DNA from 3 places in the Micromonospora sp. NPDC005206 genome. Region 1 is predicted to be linked to each of the others. Evidence: riboswitches for the same ligand, from Rfam matches in the RefSeq annotation. Region 1 holds a riboswitch; each other region holds the start of a gene.

Evidence for each region. Region 1 has a riboswitch for cyclic di-AMP ahead of ABZU69_RS12430 (hypothetical protein). Riboswitches for the same ligand answer to the same signal wherever they lie in the genome.
Region 2: another riboswitch for cyclic di-AMP. It lies ahead of ABZU69_RS24295 (transglycosylase family protein); the one in region 1 lies ahead of ABZU69_RS12430 (hypothetical protein).
Region 3: another riboswitch for cyclic di-AMP. It lies ahead of ABZU69_RS20690 (C39 family peptidase); the one in region 1 lies ahead of ABZU69_RS12430 (hypothetical protein).

The regions. Positions count from the first base shown of each region.
Region 1 is NZ_JBEXHU010000007.1:137,372-144,644, reverse strand. Features, by position in the region: gene ABZU69_RS12455 (hypothetical protein) at 1-535, opposite strand, end outside; gene ABZU69_RS12450 (copper ion binding protein) at 550-759, opposite strand; gene ABZU69_RS12445 (metal-sensitive transcriptional regulator) at 913-1,209, shown strand; gene ABZU69_RS12440 (heavy metal translocating P-type ATPase) at 1,249-3,210, opposite strand; gene ABZU69_RS12435 (YibE/F family protein) at 3,653-5,029, shown strand; cyclic di-AMP (ydaO/yuaA leader) riboswitch at 5,196-5,326, shown strand; gene ABZU69_RS12430 (hypothetical protein) at 5,331-6,350, shown strand; gene ABZU69_RS12425 (carbonic anhydrase) at 6,406-7,134, opposite strand.
Region 2 is NZ_JBEXHU010000016.1:50,527-57,799, forward strand. Features, by position in the region: gene ABZU69_RS24265 (VOC family protein) at 1-255, shown strand, start outside; gene ABZU69_RS24270 (FMN-binding glutamate synthase family protein) at 317-1,891, shown strand; gene ABZU69_RS24275 (N-acetyltransferase) at 1,949-2,467, shown strand; gene ABZU69_RS24280 (GNAT family N-acetyltransferase) at 2,464-2,988, shown strand; gene dinB (DNA polymerase IV) at 3,034-4,221, shown strand; gene ABZU69_RS24290 (hypothetical protein) at 4,333-4,680, shown strand; gene ABZU69_RS24295 (transglycosylase family protein) at 4,750-5,397, opposite strand; cyclic di-AMP (ydaO/yuaA leader) riboswitch at 5,399-5,570, opposite strand; gene ABZU69_RS24300 (hypothetical protein) at 5,952-7,118, opposite strand.
Region 3 is NZ_JBEXHU010000013.1:55,797-63,069, reverse strand. Features, by position in the region: gene ABZU69_RS20700 (hypothetical protein) at 1-172, shown strand, start outside; gene ABZU69_RS20695 (hypothetical protein) at 323-1,087, shown strand; cyclic di-AMP (ydaO/yuaA leader) riboswitch at 1,381-1,522, shown strand; gene ABZU69_RS20690 (C39 family peptidase) at 1,749-2,594, shown strand; gene ABZU69_RS20685 (alpha/beta hydrolase) at 2,760-3,506, shown strand; gene ABZU69_RS20680 (CDP-glycerol glycerophosphotransferase family protein) at 3,524-5,194, opposite strand; gene ABZU69_RS20675 (bifunctional cytidylyltransferase/SDR family oxidoreductase) at 5,235-6,752, opposite strand; gene ABZU69_RS20670 (ABC transporter ATP-binding protein) at 6,900-7,273, opposite strand, start outside.

The DNA of each region.
Region 1 (7,273 bases):
GCGCGGGCAGCGGCCGTTCGGCCAGCGTTCCGGGGACCGTCACGTCCACCCCGAGGGTCAGCGGCTCTCCCCCGGTCGGGGCGAAGTCGGCGAACGCCCGCCACTGCCCGGGGCCGGCCAGTGGGGTGGCGACGCGCCACGTGCCGTCCGGGGCCAGGTCGGGATGCACGTGGCGGAAGCCGGAGAGGTCCCGCCGAGCGACGATGAGATGCATCCGCTTGTCGTGCGCCACGTCGAACCGGGTCACCGGTCGGCCGTCCGGGCCGCCGATCCGAAAGGCGAACTCGCCGGCCGGCGCGGCGACCGGTTCGAGGGTGTAGCCGCGGTCGGCGACGAGCAGGCCGCCGGGGAGCCGGTCGGCCGCCTCATCGTGCTCTCCGTGGCCGGCCGGGCCCGGCTCGTGGGCGGCCCCGTCGTCGTGCCGGTTCTCGGCGACCGGGGCGGCGGGACCGGCCACCTGACCGATCCCGTACGCCGCGCCGAAGACCGCCGCGAGGCCGAGGGCGAATCCGCCCAGTCTGGTCACCGTATTCATGCCGGGCCTCTCGATCAGGCGTCGACGAGGTCGTAGCCGGCCTCGTCGACGGCGGTCCGGACGACTTCCACGTCCAGCGGCCGGTCACTGCTGACGGTGACCCGGCCGGTGGCCAGGTCGACCTGAACCTCGCGCACACCCGCGATGGCGCCGACCTCGGCGCTGACCGAGCTGACGCAGTGCCCACAGGTCATGCCCTGCACCTGGTACGTCGTGTTGACCATCGAACCGTCTCCCTCCGCCACCTCCGAGCCTATACCCCCCAGGGGTAAATCGAAGGCGGACGTCTGTCCTTGTGTTGTACCGGTACCCGGTGGGGGTATCCCGACAGAAAGGGACAGTACCATACCCCCCAGGGGTAGGCTACCCTGGTCGCCATGACCGCACCCACTCCGATCCGCGGATACACCGCCAGCAAGGATCAACTGCTCGCGCGGCTCCGCCGTGTCGAGGGGCAGGTCCGGGGCATCGAGAAGATGGTCGACGACGACCGCTACTGCATCGACGTGCTCACCCAAATCTCCGCGATCCAGGCCGCGCTGGACAAGGTGGCGCTGGGGCTGCTCGACGGGCACGCGCGGCACTGCATGCACGAGGGCGCCGCCGAGGGCCGGGCCGACGAGATGGCCACCGAGATGATGGCGGCGGTCGGCCGGCTGATGAAGCGCGGCTGAGACCGGGTGACGCTCGCCCGGTCCGACCGGACCGGGCCGTCACTCGGTCTCCGGGTCGAGGCGTACCCCACGCAGCAACTGGGCGTTGAGCGCCACCACGATGGTGGACGCGGACATCAGCACCGCGGCCAGCGCCGGGCTCAACGCCACCCCGGCCCACGCCAGCACCCCGGCCGCCAGCGGCAGCGCCACCACGTTGTAGCCCGCCGCCCAGGCCAGGTTCTGCCGCATCTTCCGGTACGACGCCCGCGAGAGCCGGACCACGGCACCGACCCCGCGCGGGTCCGACGAGGCCAGCACCACCCCGGCGGACTCGATCGCCACATCGGTGCCCGCGCCGATCGCGATGCCGACGTCCGCCCGCGCCAGCGCCGGCGCGTCGTTCACCCCGTCGCCGACCATCGCCACGGTCAACCCCCGCCGCTGAAGCTCGGCCACCCGGCCGTCCTTCTCCGCCGGCAGCACCTCGGCGAAGACCTCGTCGACACCCCGCCGGAAACCCAGGTCGGCGGCGACCGCCTCGGCCACCGGACGGGCGTCACCGGTGATCATGGCGATGGCGCGGACGCCCGCGGCGCGCAGCTCGACGATGGCCTCCCGGGCCTCCGGACGTACCTCGTCGGTCAGCGCGAACGCGCCGAGCACGGCGTCCGGCGGCCGTACCAGGTACAGCACCGCGGCGCCCCGCGCCGACCAGTGGCCGATCGCCGCCTCCAGCTCGGCCGGGAGCGACAGGCCCAGCTGCCGCAGCAGCGCCGGACCGCCCACCGCGTACTGCGTACCGTCGACGGTGGCCTGCACCCCGCGCCCCGGCAGCGACCGGAACCCGACGGCCGGGGCCGGTCCGACGCTCCCGGCCGCCGCCACGATCGCCCGAGCCAGCGGATGCTCGCTGTCGGACTCCACGCCGGCCGCGATCCGCAGCACCTCGTCCCGCGCGACGCCGGGTGCCGTCGCCAGGTCGGTGACCACGTGCTCGCCCCGGGTCAGGGTGCCGGTCTTGTCGAACAGCACCGCGTCGACGGTCCGCATCCGCTCCAGCGCCAACCGGTCCTTGACCAGGATCCCGGACCGCGCGGCCAGTGCGGTGGAGAGCGCGACGACCAACGGAATGGCCAGCCCGAGCGCGTGCGGGCAGGCGATCACGAGGACGGTGACCGCGCGGACCACCGCCTCGTCGGGCCGGCCCAGCGCGGTCCAGACCAGCACGGTCAGCACGGCGGTGCCGGTGGCCAGGTAGAACAACGCGGCCGCGAACCGGTCCGCCAGCAGCTGGGCCCGCCCGCCGGAGCGCTGCGCCTGCGCGACCATCCGCTGGATGCCGGCGAGCGCGGTCTGCTCACCCAGCGCCTCGACGCGGACCCGGATCGCCGAGTCGGTGGCGACGGTGCCGGCCACCACCCGGTCCCCTGCCGACCGGGCGACCGGACGCGACTCTCCGGTGATCATCGACTCGTCCAGCTCGGCGCCGCCGTCGACGATCCGCCCGTCCGCCGGAACCCGCCCACCCGGCCGGACCAGCACCACCTCGCCGACCCGCAGCTCGGTCACCGGCACCGGCTCGACCCGCCCGTCCGCCGCCACCCGCTCGGCATCGTCGGGCAGCAGCGCGGCCAGTGCCGCGAGCGCGCCCCTGGCCTGACCGATGGCCTTCATCTCCTGCCAGTGCCCGAGCAGCATGATGGTGACCAGCGCGGCAAGCTCCCACCAGAAATCCAGGTCGAAGGCGCCCACGCTGGTGGCCAGTGACGCGGTGTAGGCGACGGTGATGGCCATCGCGACCAGCAGCATCATGCCCGGCGCCCGATCGCGGACCTCGCGGACCGCGCCGACCAGGAACGGCCAGCCGCCCCACCAGAACACCACCGAGCCGAGCACGGGCCCGACCCAGGACCGGCCCGGGACGTCCAGCCCGAGGCCGAGCCGGTCCAGCACCAGGTGGCTGGTCAACACCACCGGCACGGTGAGCACGAGGCAGACCCAGAACCGGCGGCGGAACATCGCCGGATCGTGCCCGGCGTGCTTGTCGTGCTGATGTGGCCCGCCGTCGGCGTGTCGCTGGTGGCCACCGGGCCCGGCGTGGCGCTCGTCGGCGGCGGGACGATCGGGGTCGGGCGGCGACGGAGCGGGCATGACTCCAACATGCCGGTCCGGAACCCGCCACGCGAGCGGTTCGACCACCCGACACTCCGGCACGACCTGCGTCCCCGGGTCGGGCTGGTTAGCATTCCGACGATGGCCCTCCGGATCCCGCTACGCAGTTGGGCAGAGGTGCCGCCACGTTGTGGCGTCACCTCCCGCCGACCGGGCCGAGCTTTCACCCTGCGTGGTCACGAGGTCGCCGTCCAGCGATCCGGCGCGCTCGTCGCCGCTTTCCCGCGGCGGCGGTGAACCGACCGGCCCGTCGGCACGTACCCCGCACCGGATCGTTGGGAGTCTCGCATTGGGTTCCGACCACACCCGCTCCGCTCCGTCCGCCCCACCCCGGGTGCGACGGATCCTCGTCGCGACGGTGGTGCCCCTCTTCGTCGCGACCGTGCTCGCCGCGGTCGTGCTCTGGCCTCGCGACGGGTCACCGCGGACCGACGGCGGTGCGAACGTGCCGCGCTACCACGGCACGGTGACCCGGGTGGTGACCGAGCCGTGCCCAGCGGCGGCGCCGAACCCCGAGGGCACACCGAGCGTCGGGGACGGGCCGTGCGGCACGGTGGACGTCCGGGTGAACGACGGGCCGGCCTCCGGCCAGCGGATCCAGACACCCGTGCCCGCCGGACCCGGCGCGCCCCGGGTCGAGGTCGACGACGAGGTCATCCTGGTGGAGCTGACCGATCCGACCGATCCGACCGCCAGCAGTTGGAACATCGCCGAACACCAGCGCGGCGCGCCGCTGCTGTGGCTGGCGGTGATCTTCGCCGCCGCGATCGTCGCGTTCGGCCGGTGGCGGGGCCTGGCCGCTCTGGCCGGGTTGGCCGCCAGCTTCGCCATCCTGCTCACCTTCGTGCTGCCCGGAATCGGCGCCGGCCGGTCGCCGCTGCTGGTAGCGGTGGTCGGTGCCGCGCTGATCATGTTCGTGGTGCTCTACCTGACGCACGGGGTCAGCGCGCAGACCTCGGTCGCGGTGCTCGGCACCCTGGGCAGCCTGGTCCTCACCGGCGTACTGGCCACCATCGTCAGCGGCGCCACGCACCTCACCGGCTTCGGCAGCGAGGACGCCACCACCCTGTCGATGTTCCAGGCCGACGTGGACCTGCACGGCCTGCTGCTCGCCGGGATCATCATCGGCTCGCTCGGGGTGCTCGACGACGTGACCGTCACCCAGGCGGCCACCGTGACCGAGCTGGCCAACGCCAACCCCGGGCTGACCCGGTTGCAGCTCTACCGGGCGGCGACCCGGGTCGGCCGGGCGCACATCGCCTCCACCGTCAACACCATCGTGCTGGCGTACGCGGGCGCCTCGTTGCCGCTGCTGCTCCTGCTCACCGCTGACTCGCGACCGATCGGGCAGATCCTGACCAGCGAGTTCCTCGCGCAGGAGATCGTCCGCAGCGGGGTCGCCACGCTCGGGCTGATCGCCGCCGTACCGCTGACCACCGGGCTGGCCGCGATGGTGACCGCAGCCGGCCGGCAGACCACCGCGCCCGCCGCCGAAGCGCCCGCCCCGCGACCCCAGCCCGACCGCGCCGAGGCACTGGCGGCGCTGAGCTCCCCGCGCACGGATCGGCCCGACCTCACGTCGCCCGACCCGACGCGGACCACACCCTCATCCACCGCCACCGACCGGTGGCCAGAGCCGAACAGGAGCACGGATACGGCATGGTGACACTCCTCAACGTGACCACGTCGGGCGTCCGCCCTGAGAACCGCATCACTGGTCACTCAGCGCCATGGCGAAATGACGCTTTTAGTCGGTATCAGGGCGTAGCTCAGCCGATGGGCTCTCGGGTAACCTCACTGCCGGTTACCGATGAAGGCGCGAAGCGGCGCCTGCGGTGCCACCGCCCAATCGCCAACCGGCGAGCCGGGAACCCAGGTACGTGGGGTGAATCCGCGACAGCGGTAGGGGCCACTTCCGCCCCGAACCCGTCAGCTAACCCGGTCGGCGGTCGACGGAAGGGAACATTGTGACGGCACCCCTACGCCGCTGGTTGACACCCGTGGTGGCCGTGATCGCCGCACTGACCGTGCTCGCCGGGCCCCTCCCGGCGCAGGCCGCCCCGACGACCCCCACACCGTCCGGGCACGAGGAGGACGGCGAGCCCCAGCTGCTCAACGACGTGATCGAGCAGACCAACCGCAAATTCTCCGCGGCCAAGTCCAAACTGAACACGTCGAAGAAGAAGCAGCTGCAGCTGGCGCTGGAGGTCGACCGGGCCAAGGCCGACCTGAACGCACTGGCGCCGCAGGTCGGGCAGATCGCCGCCCAGTCGTACCGCACCGGCCGGATCGGCCCGCTGGCGATGCTGCTGGAGAGCGAAGCCCCGGACTCGTTCGTCCAACGTGCCGCCGCGCTCGATGAGATGAACATGGTCAACGAGAAGAAGCTCGCCGAGGTCAACGCGGTGAAGACCCGCGCTGAGCAGGCCAAGCTGGCCCTCGACGCGGAGGTCCGCGAGCAGCAGAAGCAGACCGCCCTGATGGCCAAGGAGAAGCGCGAAGCGGACAAGGCCCTCGCCCTGGTCGGTGGGAAGGGCTTCACCGGCGGGCTGGTGTCGGCCACCTCACCGGTCGCCCGGCTCGGCCCGGGCCGGACCGCCGACGGCGACTGGAAGTCCGAGTCGTGCAGCCAGAACGACCCGACCACGTCCGGCTGCGTCACCCCGCGCACGCTGCACGCGTACAAGGAGGTCAAACGGGCCGGATTCAACCGGTTCGTCGGCTGCTACCGATCCGGGGGGCCGTGGGAGCACCCGAAGGGCCGCGCCTGCGACTGGTCTCTGCAGAAGAGCGGCTTCAGCCCGTGGCACAACGAGGACACCCGGACGTACGGCAACAACGTCGCCGCGTTCCTCATCCGCAACGCCGACCGGCTCGGCATCTACTACGTGATCTGGAACCGGCAGATCTGGTTCCCGGCGACCGGCTGGAAGTCGTACAGCGGGCCGTCGAACCACACCGACCACGTACACATGTCGCTGCTCTGACCCACGCTCTCCGTCGAGGGCCGTTCCGCGTGACGCGGAGCGGCCCTCGACGCGTTCAGGCGGCGGGCGCGGCCGGACCGACCGGCGTGCTGGCGTCGATCGGTCCGTCGAGCGTCGTGGCCGGCACGGCGGCCACCGGACGCACCACTCCGGCGGCCAGCCGGTACGACACCCCTACCACCGCGCACCGCCCCCGCTCCACCTCGGTGGCCAGCACGGGCGACTGCCCGAGCAGCGCCTCGACGGTCTGTGCGATGTGGATGTCGACGATGCGGCCGATGTCGTCCACCCCCTCCGCCTCGGCCCGACGCAGGCTGGGCAGCACGGCGTCGACCACCGCGCCCAGGTGCCCCTGGGGCGGGTTGCCGGTGGCTGCCGACTCACGGGCGGCCTGCACCGCACCGCACGAGTCGTGGCCGAGCACCACCACCAGCGGGGTGCCGAGCACGGTCACCGCGTACTCCACGCTGCCCAGCACCTCCGGGCCGGTGGTGTGCCCGGCGGTACGGACCACGAACAGGTCGCCCAGCCCACGATCGAAGATGATCTCGGCGGCCAACCGTGAGTCGGAGCAGCCGACGATCACCGCGAAGGGGTGCTGCCCGTCGGCCACCGCGGCCCGGTGTCCGGCATCCTGGTTGGGGTGGCGGGGTGCGCCGCGGACGAAGCGCCGGTTCCCGGCGATCAGCTCGGCGTACGCCTGGGCCGGCTCGGTGAGTGCCGGCGTCGGGTCGGCAGTACGCTGCGAACCCGGCTGCTGGCCGGGTGTACCGGGACGGCTCATCCCCGCACCTCTTTCCACGCGTTGACCTGCTCAACCGACTCATCAGCGGGGCGGCGGCGGGCGCTGGTCCGGGTTCCACGGTCACACGCACCACAAGATGCGTCAAGTTATACGTGATATAGATTTCATACGTTGCCCC
Region 2 (7,273 bases), on a different contig from region 1:
CTGGAGTCACCCAACGGGTTCACCCTGATGGCGTCGGACACCGCGCCCGGGATGAACCATGTGCCCGGCACCAACATCGCGATCAGCCTCGGCGGCGACAACGCCGACGAACTGCGCGGCTACTGGGCTCAGCTCTCCTCGAGCGGGTCGGTGACCATCCCGCTGGAGAAGCAGATGTGGGGCGACGAGTACGGCCAGTGCGTCGACCCGTACGGCATCCACTGGATGGTCAACATCACCCAACCGCAGGCCTGACCAGCGCACCGTCGCCGGTCAGCCGGTTTGGCCGACAGCGCGGTGGGAAAAAGTGGCGGGCATGAGATGGGCCCGTCGAGCCGTACCCGCCGTCGCCGCTGCCGTCGCCGCGCTCGCCGCGCGGGACCTGATCCAGCGCGACCACGCGCTGCTGCGCAACTTCCCGGTGCTCGGGCGGGCCCGATACCTGTTGGAGGCGGTCGGGCCGGAGCTTCGGCAGTACATCGTGGCCGGCAACAACGAGGAGCGGCCGTTCACCCGGGACCAGCGCCGCTGGGTGTACGCGTCGGCGAAGCAGCAGAACAACTACTTCGGCTTCGGCACGGACAACGACATCGAGTACACCCCCGGCTATCCGATCATCAAGCACCGTACCTTCGGCCGGGCCGTGCCGCCGTCGACGCCGGCCGCCGGGCAGGACGTGCGACTGCCCTGCGCCAAGGTGCTCGGCGCGGCCCGGGGGCGGGCCCGCGCGTTCCGACCGGAGTCGGTGGTCAACATCTCCGGGATGAGCTTCGGCTCGCTCTCCGGCAACGCCGTCGCGGCGCTGAACAGGGGTGCCGCACTCGCCGGCTGCCTTCAGAACACCGGCGAGGGTGGCCTGTCGCCGTACCACCGCCACGGTGGTGAGCTGGTCTTCCAGCTCGGTACGGCGTATTTCGGCTGCCGGGACGTGCACGGCCGGTTCAGCCTGGACCGGTTGAAGGATCTGGTCGCCAGCGCGCCGGTGAAAGCGCTGGAGATCAAGCTGAGCCAGGGCGCAAAGCCCAGCCTCGGCGGGCTGCTCCCCGGCGCGAAGGTGTCCGCCGAGATCGCCGCCACCCGGGGCATTGCGGCCGGTCAGGACTGCGTCAGCCCCTCCCGACACGCCGAGTTCTCCGACTGCGACAGCCTGCTCGACTGGGTGGAGCTGCTGGCCGCCGAGACGGGCCTGCCGGTCGGCATCAAGTCGGCGGTCGGCGACCTGGGCTTCTGGCAGGAGCTGGCCACCCTGATGCGGGACACCGGCCGGGGCGTCGACTTCGTGACGATCGACGGCGGCGAGGGTGGCACCGGCGCCGCGCCGCTGATCTTCACGGACTCGGTGTCGCTCCCGTTCCAGCAGGGCTTCTCCCGGGTGTACAAGGTCTTCGCCAAACACGACCTGCACGAGCAGGTGGTCTTCGTCGGCGGCGGCAAGCTCGGCCTGCCGGACAACGCCATCGTGGCCTTCGCGCTCGGCTGCGACCTGGTCAACGTGGGTCGGGAGGCGATGCTGTCGATCGGCTGCATCCAGGCGCAGAAGTGCCACACCGACACCTGCCCCACCGGCGTGGCGACCCAGAACGCCTGGCTGGCCCGGGGGCTGGACCCGACGCTGAAGTCGGTGCGCGCGGCCAACTACCTGCGGACGCTGCGCCGGGACCTGGTGAAGGTCGCCGAGGCGTGCGGCGTGGAGCACCCCGGCCTGATCGGCACCGACGCGGTGGAGATCCTGGACGGCCGCACCGGCTCCACTCCCCTGCACGAGGTGTACGGCTACCGGCCGGAGTGGGGCCTGCCCTCGCCGGCCGACCGGGCGGAGATCGTCCGGCTGATGGCACCCGAGGCGCCGCAGGGCGGCAGCGCGACGCCCTCCCCCACCGCCGTCGGCTGACCGGCGCTCGCCGATAACCCCTGGAGGCGGACGCCGGGGGCCCCGTATCGTGGCGCGGTGCTGATCAGACGCGAGACGCCCGCCGATGTCGACGCCATCCGCGCGGTGCACGCCGCCGCCTTCACCGCGCCGGACGGTGGCGTACCGGTCGAGGCGACCCTGGTCGACGCGCTGCGCGCCGACGAGGGCTGGCTGCCCGCGTACTCCCTGGTGGCGACCGACCCGGACGGGCAGGTGGTGGGGCACGTGGTGGCCACCCGCGCCCAGGTGGCCGGCCAACCGGTCGCCCTCGGCGTGGGGCCGCTCGGCGTGCTTCCCGACCGGCAACGGCGCGGGGTCGGCTCGGCGCTGATGCACGCGGTGCTCGGCGCGGCCGACGCCCGGGACGAGCCGCTGGTGGTGCTGCTCGGCCACCCCGACTACTACCCGCGATTCGGGTTTCGACCGGCCGTCGAGCTGGGCGTCACCCCGCCGCAGCCGTGGGGCCCGCAGTACTTCCAGGCCCGCCCGTTGAGCGCGTGGCGGGAGTCGATCCGGGGCGAGTTCCGGTACGCCGGCCCGTTCGACGAGCTGTGACCGCACCGCAGATCCGGCGGCGGCGCGCCACCGACCTCGACGGATGCGTGGCGGCGCTCGCCCTCGTCCATGGGGCCGACCGGTACCCGCTGAACTGGCCCGCCGACCCGCACCAGTGGCTACGCGAGCCCCGTCCGGCGCGCGCGTGGGTCGCCGTCGACGCCGACTCGGCGATCGTCGGGCACGTGGCGGTGCAACGGCTGCCCGACCCGGCGGACGGGTCGCTCGCCCGGCCGACCGCCGAGGTGACTCGCCTCTTCGTGTCGCCGACCGCCCGCGGGACCGGGCTGGGCGCTGCTCTGCTGACCCGGGCACGGCGGTGGGCGGCCGAGCGCGGGACGGACCTGCTGCTCGACGTGGCTGTCAGCGACACCGCGGCCACCGCCCTCTACGAGCGCACCGGGTGGCGGTGCACCGGCACCAGCACGGCGCAGTGGACCGCCCCGGACGGAAGCGCCGTGTCACTTCATCACTACACGCTGCCAACGGGCGGGGAAATCAGCGACCGGCGGCCCTGTTAGCGCAGCTCACTGTGGTGATCGCGAACGCCATGCGAACATATGTACGTGTCGCCCGGGGCCAGCATCCTGCACGCCGACCTGGACGCCTTCTACGCGTCGGTCGAGCAGCGCGACGACCCGCGCCTGCGGGGGCGGCCGGTGATCGTCGGCGGCGGCGTGGTGCTGGCGGCCAGCTACGAGGCGAAGGCGCGGGGCGTACGCAGCGCGATGGGCGGCCAGCAGGCGCGGCGGCTCTGCCCGGACGCGATCGTCGTGCCGCCCCGGATGTCGGCGTACACGGCGGCCAGCCGGGCGGTGTTCGAGATCTTCCGGCAGACCACCCCGCTGGTCGAGGGGCTTTCCATCGACGAGGCGTTCCTGGACGTGGGCGGTCTGCGCCGGCTGGTCGGGCCGCCGGCCGACATCGCCGAGCGGCTGCGCCGGGAGGTCCGCGAACGGGTCCACCTGCCGATCACCGTGGGCGTGGCCCGGACGAAGTTCCTGGCGAAGGTGGCCAGCGGGGTGGCGAAGCCGGACGGGCTGCTGGTCGTCTCGCCCGACGCGGAGCTGGCGTTCCTGCACCCGCTGCCGGTGGAGCGGCTGTGGGGCGTCGGCCCGGTCACCGCCGCCAAGCTGCGGGAACGGAGGATCCGCACCGTCGGCGAGGTGGCCCGGCTCGGCGAGGCGGCGCTGGTGTCAATACTCGGCGCGGGCGCTGGCCGGCACCTGCACGCCCTGGCGCACAACCGCGACCCGCGGGCCGTGCTGGTCGGCCGCCGACGCGGCTCGATGGGCGCGCAGCACGCGCTGAGCCGTACGCCACACGCGCCGGCGGAACTGGACGCCGTCCTGGCCGGCCTGGTCGACCGGGTCACCCGGCGGATGCGGGCGGCCGGACGGTCCGGGCGCACGGTGATGCTGCGGCTGCGCTTCGGCGACTACACCCGGGCCACCCGCTCGCACACCGTCCGCAAGGCGACCGCGGACACCACGCCGCTGCTCGCCGCCGCGCGGGCGCTGCTGGGGGCCGCCCTGCCCGAGATCGACCGGCGGGGCGTCACGCTGATCGGCGTCTCGGTCGGCAACCTGGACGACAACCCGGTCCAGCCGGAGCTGCCGTTCCACCACAATCCGGGAGCCGAGCTGGACGCCGCGGTGGACGCGGTCCGCGACCGGTTCGGATCGGCGGCGCTCACCCGCGCGGTGCTGCTCGGCCGTGATCCGGGCGTCGAGGTGCCGCTGCTGCCGGACTGACCGCACCAGGTGGCGGCGGGGCGAAAGCGCCGGACATCACAGCGGCGAGGGGTTTGGCGACGGCCGCAGCGGGTCACGTAGTGAAGATCAGTCTGACCAGGGGGGACCACCATGTCCGACGACACCAGCAACCGTCCGAGCCGGCGCGAGCAGCGTCCCGGCGACGTGACCGACCCGCTGCTCTGGCAGCTCGCGATCGACGTGCTCAGTGCACATGAGCCGGACGAGGACGGCGCCTGCCGCAACCTGCTCTGCGCCGGCCAGCCGTGGCCGTGCGCGGCCCGCAGCTCCGCTGAACAGGCGCTCCGGCTGGCCCGTGGTGCGGCCGGCACACCGTCCACAGTCGCTCCGACGCGGGGCGAGGAAACAACCGCATCCGCTGACCGGCCCGCTGAGGGCGTTCCGACCGCGCGCCGGGCCTGGTCGGCGCGTCCCGAAGCCGCCGTGTCGGCCGCCTGACGCCCACCCCTTCTCGACACGCCCGCGGGCGCCCGGCCGGAGTCCGGTCGAGCGCCCGCGCGTCGTGTGTCAGAGGGCGAGCCGCTGACCCGGGAAGATCAGACCGGGGTCGCCGCCGACCACCTGACGGTTGCGCTCGTACAGGGCCTGCCAGCCGCCGGCCACCTGATGGGCCTGGGCGATCTCGGACAGGGTGTCGCCCGGCTTGACCAGGTACGTCCTGCCGTCCGTGGAAGGCGCGGTGCGCTTGTGGTTGCGGGTCGCCGGCTGCTCGCCGCGCGACGACCGCTCCCGGGGCTTGGACGTCGACTCGGACTTCTTCGTCGCGGACTTCGCGGCGGAGCCGCCCGACGAGCCGCCCTTCTTGCCGCAGGTCGGCCAGGCGCCGATGCCCTGCCCGTCGAGCACCTTCTCGGCGATCGCGATCTGCGCGCCGCGGCTGGCCAGGTCGGCGCGGGCGGCGTACTTCTTGCCGCCGTAGCCGGCCCAGGTGCTCTGCGAGAACTGCAACCCGCCGTAGTAGCCGTTGCCGGTGTTGATGTGCCAGTTGCCGCTGGACTCGCACTGGGCGATCGCGTCCCAGTTGACCCCGGCCTGCGCCGGGGCGGCCGGGCCGAAGAGGGCGACGGCGCCGGTGACAGCGCCGACGGCCAGGGTGCCGACGGCGACGCGGCGGGTGGTGACCCGTCGATGACGGGGCGTGTGTGCAGATGACATGTGAGGCTTCCTCCACGCCGGCGAGGTGAGCTGTCGGGTTCGGGCCGAGGAGCCCGGCCGCGCGGTGGCGGCTTCACCCCGAGGTGACGTGCACCGAGGAACGTTGGGTCCCCCGCTCCTGCCCGGGTGACTGGGTTCCGACGACCGGGGGCAGGATTTGGCGTTGCCGGTCGCGGTGTCCGCATTGGCGAACCCGACCGACGTTAGGCACGGTCGGTGACGGTCGCCCACCCCCTGTGAACTTCTTCACCGGGCCGCGCGGGGCGAGCCGCGTAGCGGTTGCGGGCAATCGAAGTGTGTGCAGTGACCACCATGGACCGTTTCCGATCAGGCCGGCGTTTCAGGTCTCGTGCCGGAGCCAGGCCACGATCCGGCGAGCAGTTCGACGTGTCCCGGCGACTCGTACGACCGGACGTCGTGACCGAGGGCGCTGTAGACGATCTGGCTGGTCCCGACGGTTCGTGCCCAGACGAGCGGTGGCTGGTCGCGGCGACCAGGCGACTTCGCACCGCTTGCCGCATCCCCTGGTACGCCGACCGTCCCGCCCGGTGCGGTCAACGGCCGCCGGGCGGCGTGGCACGGCGAATCCGGGCGGCCGTCATCTGCCACGCCTGCGCCTCGTCGACCAGGCAGCCGGCGAGCAGCTCGCGGCCCCGGGCGAGAACCGCGAGGGCGTCGGGGTGGCCCGGCAGCCACTGTTCGGCGTCCCCGACAGTCAACTCGGCCCGCCGGCCGGGCAGCGGCGTCGCCCCGGGTGGCAGGCCACCGAGCCGGTCGAGGTGCCCGGCGGAGAGGATCTGGTACCACATGGCGTCGGGGATGAGCGCGTCGGCGAGCATCTCCACCCCGGGCCGCCGGGTCACCGGCTTTCCGTCGCTCGGGAGCCGCTGCGACCACTGTGGCGTGCTCACCCGACGGCTGTCCGGCTCGGCGTCCACTCCGGCCCAGACCAGCAATCCGCTGTGCGCGTGCAGCTTGTCGCGCAACCGGTGCATCGGCCCGGCCAGGTCGCCAGCGTCGGCGGGGTCGGCGCGCGGCTGCGCGACGGAGAGCGCCGCCGCCGGTAGCACGTCGTGGTAGCCGCCGACGGTCGCGGCCACCAGCCGGTTGGTGAGGTCGCCGGCGAGCAGGGTCACCGTGATGGCTGTGGGCAGAGTAGACAATACGGTGGCGGTGGCCGAGCCGGCCGCCTCGGCGGTGAGCGGAACCCGCACGCCGAGCACGACAGCGCTCAGCTCGTCCGCGGGTCCGCGCTCGGCGTGCAACCAGTCGAGCGCCACGTTCAGCAGGGGCGGGGGCAGTTGGCACGGGGCGTCGCCGAACGGCGCGCCGAGTGGCCCGCGCAGGTAAGCCCGGGCGGACACGCCGAACTCCTCGATGTCGTGGCTCGGGCCGCGCCGGGCCACCGAGACCAGAGCGTCGCGCACACCGGCATCGCGCAGTTGCCGGGCCAGCAGCTCCGGTATGGCGAGGACATGCTCGGCGGGGATCGGGCCGAAGTCGATCACGAGGAGCTGCGCGCCGGGCAAGGCGATCGGTGACGAGACGACGGCCGGGCCCACCCGCTCCCCGCCGGCTCCCGTCGCTTCGAGTCGGAGCAGAGCCTGCCGGAGCGCGGCCACCGCGACGGGCACACCGGCGTCGTCCGAGCGGACTTCGATCGTCAGGCTGTGCTGCTCGCGCAGAGTTTCATCGATATCTAGCACTACGACGACGGCCATGTGTCCCCCAATGGTGGCGCATCCGCACTCTGCGGCAGCCCATTCCTGAACCCCGCTTCGCACGTCGATCGGAATGGAGAATGAGATATTTGCTTGTGTCTATTGACAGTGGAAGGGGCCTGTCGGGGAGCATATTGCCGTCGCAATTTTCCGGG
Region 3 (7,273 bases), on a different contig from region 1:
CGTCGACCACACCGCCCCGCCGATCTCGCCGGACGCGCCCGCCGCGGCACCCGCCGTCGAGGCCGCCGTGCCGGCGGAGGCCGGCGCCTCCGCGATCGGGACCGGTCCGCAGCGATCGCCGCGCACCGCCGATCCGGCCACCCGGGCGTCCCGGGCCCCGCCGAGGCTCTGAGCCACCGGGACGACGTCCCGCCACCGCGCCTGTCGAATCACGTACCTCCGCACACCCCGCCCGTCGGCCCGTGGCCCGCCACGGTGAATCCCGGCCCGGGTCGGCCGTGCGGCTCCCCACCGCAGCGATCTTCCCCCCGAGGTGCCGTTCATGGAGACCGTCCTCTACCGGTTCCTGACCGAGGTTCCGCAGGCCGCCGCCATCTGGTCGGCACTGCTCCTGTTGGCCCTGACCGTGCTCACCGTGCTGATCGCCCGCCCCGAGCGGGACCGGCCGACCGACGAGGAGTCCCCGGCGCCCACGGCCCGGGAACTGGCCGCCGTCGAGGCGGCGGACCTGCGCCGGTACGCCGAGGAGGTGGCCGTCGCCGCCGCCGGCGCGGCGCAGACCGCCCGCCGACGTCGCGCCGACTGGCTGGCCGCGCAGGAGGCGGCCGAGCGGGCCTGGGCCGGGTACGAGGAGGCGGACCGCGCCGCGCGCCGCTTCGCCGGCGCCGGTTCGCTGCCCACCCCCCGCACGCCGCGCTCCCCGACGGAGTACGCCGCCCGGGAGCGCTACCTGCACCGCGCGGCGATGGCGGCGCACTGGCGCGGCGACCTGTCGATGCGTCAGCTCACCGACGTTTTCGCACACCGCAACGGCTGGGATCCCCGGCGACACCCGGTCGAGCAGGAGGTGCTGCTGAGCCGCGCTGTCCGGGACGGCAGGTGGGTCGAGCACCGGGCCGCCGCCGAGCGCGAACGATCCACGTGGCGCGATGCCGAACTGGCCGCCGAGGCGGCCCGCACGCTCGCCGAGGAGGCGTGGGCAGCGGCGGCCCGGTTGCGGCCGGTCCGGATGCCGGTCCGACCGGCGCCGACCGCGGCGGCCCGTGCGGCGACCGCGGCGCGCTGGCGCCCGGCGCGGGTGGGCTGACCGGAAATGTCCCGACCGGAAGCGTGAGCCCGGTCACACCGACGCCGGATCGGGCAGCTGGAACGGTCGGGCGCAATGTTCGCGCAAATGCGGCGGCATTGTCGACGGCCTGTCCGGTTGTCGACCGGAGGCGCCGCCGCAACCGGTTGTCCCATCGAGTCACGTCAGTGGCAATACGCGCAGAAATTGGCGCTCGATTTCAGGTTTACGCAGGTGAACCTGGCTTGGCAGGGCTTGAGCCGGCCAGTAGTGTCGTCCCGTCCGGTGCGGTAACCGATCGCAAGAGGCGACGCCGCGCCGACCCGCTCAATCGTGATCAACGAACCGGGGACCCATCAGTTAGTCCGGGGTGAATCTGCGAGCCACGGCCCGCGGTAGGGCGATCTTCCCGCCCGAATCCGTCAGCTAACCCGGTAGGCGGTGTCGGAAGGAGTTCCATCCTCGTGCAGCACCTCTCCACCCCTCGGTTGTTCCTCCGCCTCCACGGCGCCGCGGTGCCCCCGCTCATCCGTCCGGTGAGCTGACCCTCCGGGTCACCGCCTCTCCCGCCCGGCCACGCCGGGCACAACCCTGAGCGGTTCACCACCCGCGGACCACGGTCCGCGCGCTGGCGCCTGCCCGGATATCGGTCCGGCCCGGTGTGCCGCTCTCCCCCCGATCCGTGGAGGACCCCGTGAAGCACACCCTGAAGCGTCAGCTCCGTCGTCTCGCCACCGAGCGCCCCTACCAGATCGTCGCCGCCTCCGCCGCGGCCCTGGCGCTCGCGACCACCACCGGCGCCCTGATCGCCGGCACCGACGACGCCCCGGCCAGCCAGCACACCGCGACCACGGTCGCCGAGATGCGCAGCGACACCGTCGCCTCCCGCGGCGAGGCTCGCGTAGCGGCCCCCTCGGCCAGCACCTCGCCGAGCACCGCCACCCCGACGGCCAGCGCCGCGTCGCCCGCCGCCAAGGCCACCGGCAACCCGGACCTGACCCGTAAGCCGGCGCCGAAGCCGCCCGCGACCAAGGTGCTCGACTACGACTACCAGGCGCAGAACACGTACTACAACTGTGGCCCGGCGGCCACCCGCAACGCGCTCAGCGCCACCGGGATCGACCGCACCCAGGACAAGCTCGGCGTCGAGCTGGGCACCACCGAGATGGGCACCAACTCGGCCCTGGACACCACCCGGGTGCTCAACGCCGAGGTGAAGGGCTCCCCGTACCGGACCCGGATGTTCGCCGGCGCGCCCAGCCCGGCCCAGATGGACCGACTCCAGGCCGACGTGGTCGCGGCGATCACCGCCGGCCGGGGCGTGGTGGCCAACATCGCCGGCGACGCCACCGACACCGATGGTGGCTGGCACTCCTACGGCGGCGGGCACTACATCGCCGTGGTGGGCTACAAGGACAACGGCCGGACCGTGCGGATCGCCGACTCGGCGAACGCCGCCGATCCGTCGTACTGGATCACAACGATCGACCTGGCGAACTGGATCGCCACTCGGGGTTACTCCGCCTGACCCGGGCGCAGCCGCCGCGGGCGCCGTCCCCCACAAGGGGCCGGCGCCCGCGGCGTCTTTTCATGTGGTCGACAGCCGGTGAAGCCGTACCGCGCGAGGTGGTTCGCCGTCGTGCCGCCGACGAGGACTCTCGTACCCGTCGGCGAACCGTGGGAGACTGCGGCCGTGGTGGATGAATCGCGTGGTCACACCAGCCGCGGGCCGGTCCTGCTGCTGCTGCACGGGATGGGGGCGACCGGCGACGTCTGGCTGCCCTGGGCGCCGCTGCTTGAGCAGCACTGGCCGGGGCGGTGGCTGGCACCGGACCTCGCCGGTCACGGCTGGTCGGCGCCGCTGCCGTCGTACTCCTTCGCCGGGTTCGCCGAGCGGATCGCCCACGGCCTCGCCCCCGACGACCGGATCGTCGTGCTCGGGCACTCGCTGGGCGGGGTGGTCGGCCTGGCGCTGGCCGCCCGCGCCGCCGGATCGCCGGTGGACGCGGTGGTCGGGCTGGGCATCAAGGCCGTCTGGTCACCCGACGAGCTGACCCGCGCCGCCGAACTCGCGACCCGCCCGATCAGCTGGTTCGCCAGCCGCAGCGAGGCGGCCCGTCGCTACCTGCGCGTCTCCGGGCTCGCCGGTCTGCTCCCGCCGGACCACCCGGTGGTGGACGCCGGGCTGCGCCAGGTCGACGGCCGGTGGCGGCTCGCGATGGATCCGGCCGCGTTCGACGTCGGCGATCCCGACCTCGCCGCGCTGGTGGCGGCGACCGACGTGCCGGTGGTGCTGGCCCGCGGCGAGCAGGACCCGATGGTCACCGACGCGCAGCTCAAGGAGTTCGGCGTACCGGTCGTCACCCTGCCCGGGCTCGGGCACAACGCGCACGTGGAGAACCCGGGGGCGGTGCTGGCGCTGCTGGACGCGTACCGCTGAGCCGTCCGGCGGCGGCCCTAGACCGGTGCGGAGGCGGCGAGGGTCTTCGCCGGCGCCAACTCCCGGCGGGCGGCGGTCAGGAACGCCTCGGCGTACGACTCGACGGGGAAGTCACCCAGGTAGCGACGGCGGGTGACCCAGCGCTTCTCGGCCGCCGGATCGGTGTCCAGCAGAGCGGTCAGCACCTCGTCCACATTCGACATGTCCCGGCGCAGCACGTAGCCCGCCCCGGACAGCGGGAAGTTCTCCACGAACCGCTCGCGCTCGTCGCCCATGTCGGTGACGGCGTACGGCTTGCCGGAGTAGAGGTAGTCCGAGATCACCCCGGACACGTCGGAGACCAGCGCGTCGGACCGGTTGACGCATTCGGTCAGGCTCAGCTCCCGGGCCGCCGCGCCGACCACGTGCTGCCGCCCGGTGCGGGCCCGGTCGGCGAGCAGCAGCTCGGTCAACCGGCCGAGCTGCCGGGCCGAGGCCGGGTTCTGCGCGGTGTACGGGTGAGCCCGCAGGATCACCGTCGCGCCGCGCTCGAGCAGCCGGCGCAGCAGTTCCTCGGCGACCGGCAGCGAACAGTAGTCGGCGTCGGCGTGGTGCCCCGTCCAGGTCGGGGTGTAGAGCACGATCGGGTGGGCCAGGCCGCGCACCGGCTCCGGGCGTACCTCGATCGCCTCGACCTGCGGGCGGCCCACCACCACGAACTTCTCCGCCGGGATCTGCACCCCGGCGCGGGCGTACCGGTCGATCGCCGCCGGGCCGGCCACGAAGATCCGGTCGAAGATCCCCGACACCGGGTTGGCGCTCGGCGCCTTGTCGCTGTCGCCGTGGTGCAGCTGCACGTGGGTGAGTTGGGTGAACCGGATGCAGTGGCTGTTCTTCGCCCCGTGGTTGACGTAGAACGCCGCTCGCAGGCTCGGAACCAGCGCCTCGTCCATCGCCCGGAGGGTGGGGCAGTAGACCACCGGTGCGCTGGTGGCGGCGGAGATCGGCCCCAGGAAATCGGGCTCGCGCACCACGACCATGAACGGCCGGCCGATCCGCTCCAGGTACGGCAGCCACATGGTGACCTGGTACTCCGAGCCGGGCGGTGCGGAGAAGTAGAGCAGGAACTCCGGCTGGTGCCGGCGCAGCGCGCGGGCCACCGCCCCACCGCCGGCGGCTGGCCGGAAGCGACGCCGGGCCAGGTCCAGTGCGACCGCTCCGGCGCAGGCGCCCACCAGCAGGCTGGCGACCAGCGCCACGGCGGCGGGCAGTGCCACCGCGGCGGCGAGAGTCACCGCGCCGAGCAGCCCGAGCAGGGCGGTGCCGAGCTGGTCGGCGATCAGCGGCGTCCAGGCCCGCACGGGCAGGTTGGCCACCCGGATCTCCAGGTTGCCGGCGGTCCGCAGCGGCCCCACCAGCAGCACCAGCCCCAGCAGGACCAGCGCGGTGGCGACGAGCGCCGGGTCGAGCCCGTCGTCCAGCCGCCGGGAGTATCCGACCAGGACGGCGGCGCCGATCAGCGCCGTCTCGGCGACGAGGTCAGCGCCGGGTCGGATCCGCTGCTCGGCGGCCGCCGCGACCAGTGCGGCGACGGCCAGCGCCAACCCCCATCCGGTGGCGCCGGTCAGCGCCACCGCGACGAAGGCCAGCACGGCCAGGCCGGTGCTCAGGCACCGGGCGGCCAGCTTTCGGACCAGATCACCACGCATGTCGCTCCGTTCGCTGCCGTCCCGGGTCCGTCGCCGTCAGTCAGCTCACGGAGGCCGCACCGGCCGGCGAACCGACCCGACCCGACCCGGACTGGGCCGGCACGGTCGGGGAGGGACCGTCGCCGGGCGCCCGGCGTACGTCGATCACCTGGCCGGTCAGGTCGGAGATCAGCACGTCGAGCGAGGACTGGGCGACGGCCTCCGCGGCGAGCAGGGTGTGCTCCGGCTCCTCGCCGAAGGCCCGCGTCCGCATCGGGGTGGCGGTCCGCTCGGGGTTGATGCAGTTGACCCGTACGCCGACGTCGGCCCACTCGTCGGCCAGTGCCTGGGTGAGGTTGACCAGGGCGGCCTTGGTGGCGGAGTAGAGCGCGTAGCGGGCCCGCCCCCGGGTGTACGAGCTGGAGGTGTAGAGCAGCAGCTGGCCCTTGGTCTGCTGGAGGTACGGCAGGGACTGCCGGGCGATGGTCACCGGGCCGACGAAGTTGACCTGGAGCAGCCGGTCCATCGTCTCCTCGTCCATCTCGGCGAGGGCGCCCTTCTCCAGGATCCCGGCGGTGACCACCACGTGGTCGATCCGGCCGGTGGCCTCGAACGCGGTCTTCAGCGCGGCCTCGACGTCCTCGGCCCGCTCTACGTGCGTGCCGGTGGTGGAGCGGCTGAACGGGAAGACCTGGGCGCCGAGGCGCCGGGCCAGCTCGGTCAGCTCGTGGCCGATGCCGTAGCTGCCGCCGAACACGACGATGGTGCGGCCGGTCAGCTCCTCGGTGTAGCTGCGGTGGTCGGTCAGCCGGGGCGCCTGCGCGGCGGCGAGCTGGAAGAGCTTGTCCGCCAGGTGCACGTCGACCGGGTGGGTGACCTTGATGTTCTCGTCCGAGCCGTCGATCACCTTGATCGGGGTGCCCGGCAGGTAACGCAGCACCACGCCGCAGTCGTCGGTGGCGGCGAAGTCCGGATCATCCTCGGCGATCCGGTACGCCTCGCGGATGGTGGGGGAGCGGAACGCCTGCGGGGTCTGCCCGCGGCGCAGCCGGGAGCGCACCGGGATGTCGGTGATGCAGTCGTTCTCGTCCACCTGGATGATCGTGTCGGCGGACGGGATGGCCACGTCCACGGCGTCGTAGGTCCAGAGCGCGTTGACGCACTCGCGCACGATCCGGCCGCTGAGCAGCGGGCGCACCGCGTCGTGGAAGAGGATGTTGCAGTCCGCCGGGCCGACCGCGTCCAGCGCGATCCGGGTGGTCGCGTTACGGGTCTCGCCGCCCTCGATCACCTTGGTGACCTTGCGCAGGCCGGCCTTCTCGACGATCTGCCGAGCGTCCTCGACGTGCCCGGTGGCCATCAGCACGATGATCTCGTCGATCTCCGGCGCGGCCTCGAAGACCGCCAGGGTGTGCTCGATGATCGGCTTACCGGCGATCTTCAGGAGCTGCTTCGGGATGCCGAGGCCCAGTCGGGTTCCGGTGCCGCCGGCCAGCACCACGGCCACCGTCCGCGAGGGCCGCCAGGGTGCCGGGCTCTCCGGTGTGGCGTCCGGGCCAGTGGTCTGGTCCTGCGTCATTGCCGGATCCTCACTTTCAGGGATGCGTTTAACGGAAGGTTCCGCCCGGGCGGCGACGGAATGAACCTTAACGCGCGAACCGCGTCGCCCCAACGCGGGCGACGCGGGTACATGGCGCCATGTCGATGCCGGAGGTTCGCCGGCACTCTACTTGCTGTTGGCGTACGCCTCGTATGCCCGGATCACCTCGTTGGTGGGCCCGTCCATCCGCAGGACGCCGGATTCCAGCCAGATGGTCCGTTCGCAGGTGTCCCGTACCGAGGAGAGCTGGTGGCTGACCAGGAACACCGTTCCGGCACCCTCGCGCAGCTCCCGCACCCGCTGCTCGCTGCGCTTGCGGAAGCCTTTGTCGCCGGTGGCGAGCGCCTCGTCGATGAGCAGCACGTCGTGCTTCTTGGCGGCGGCGATGGAGAACCGCAGCCGGGCCGCCATGCCGGACGAGTACGTGCGCATCGGCAGGCTGGCGAAGTCGCCCCGCTCGTTGATCCCGGAGAAGTCGATGATCCCTTCGGCCTGCTGGG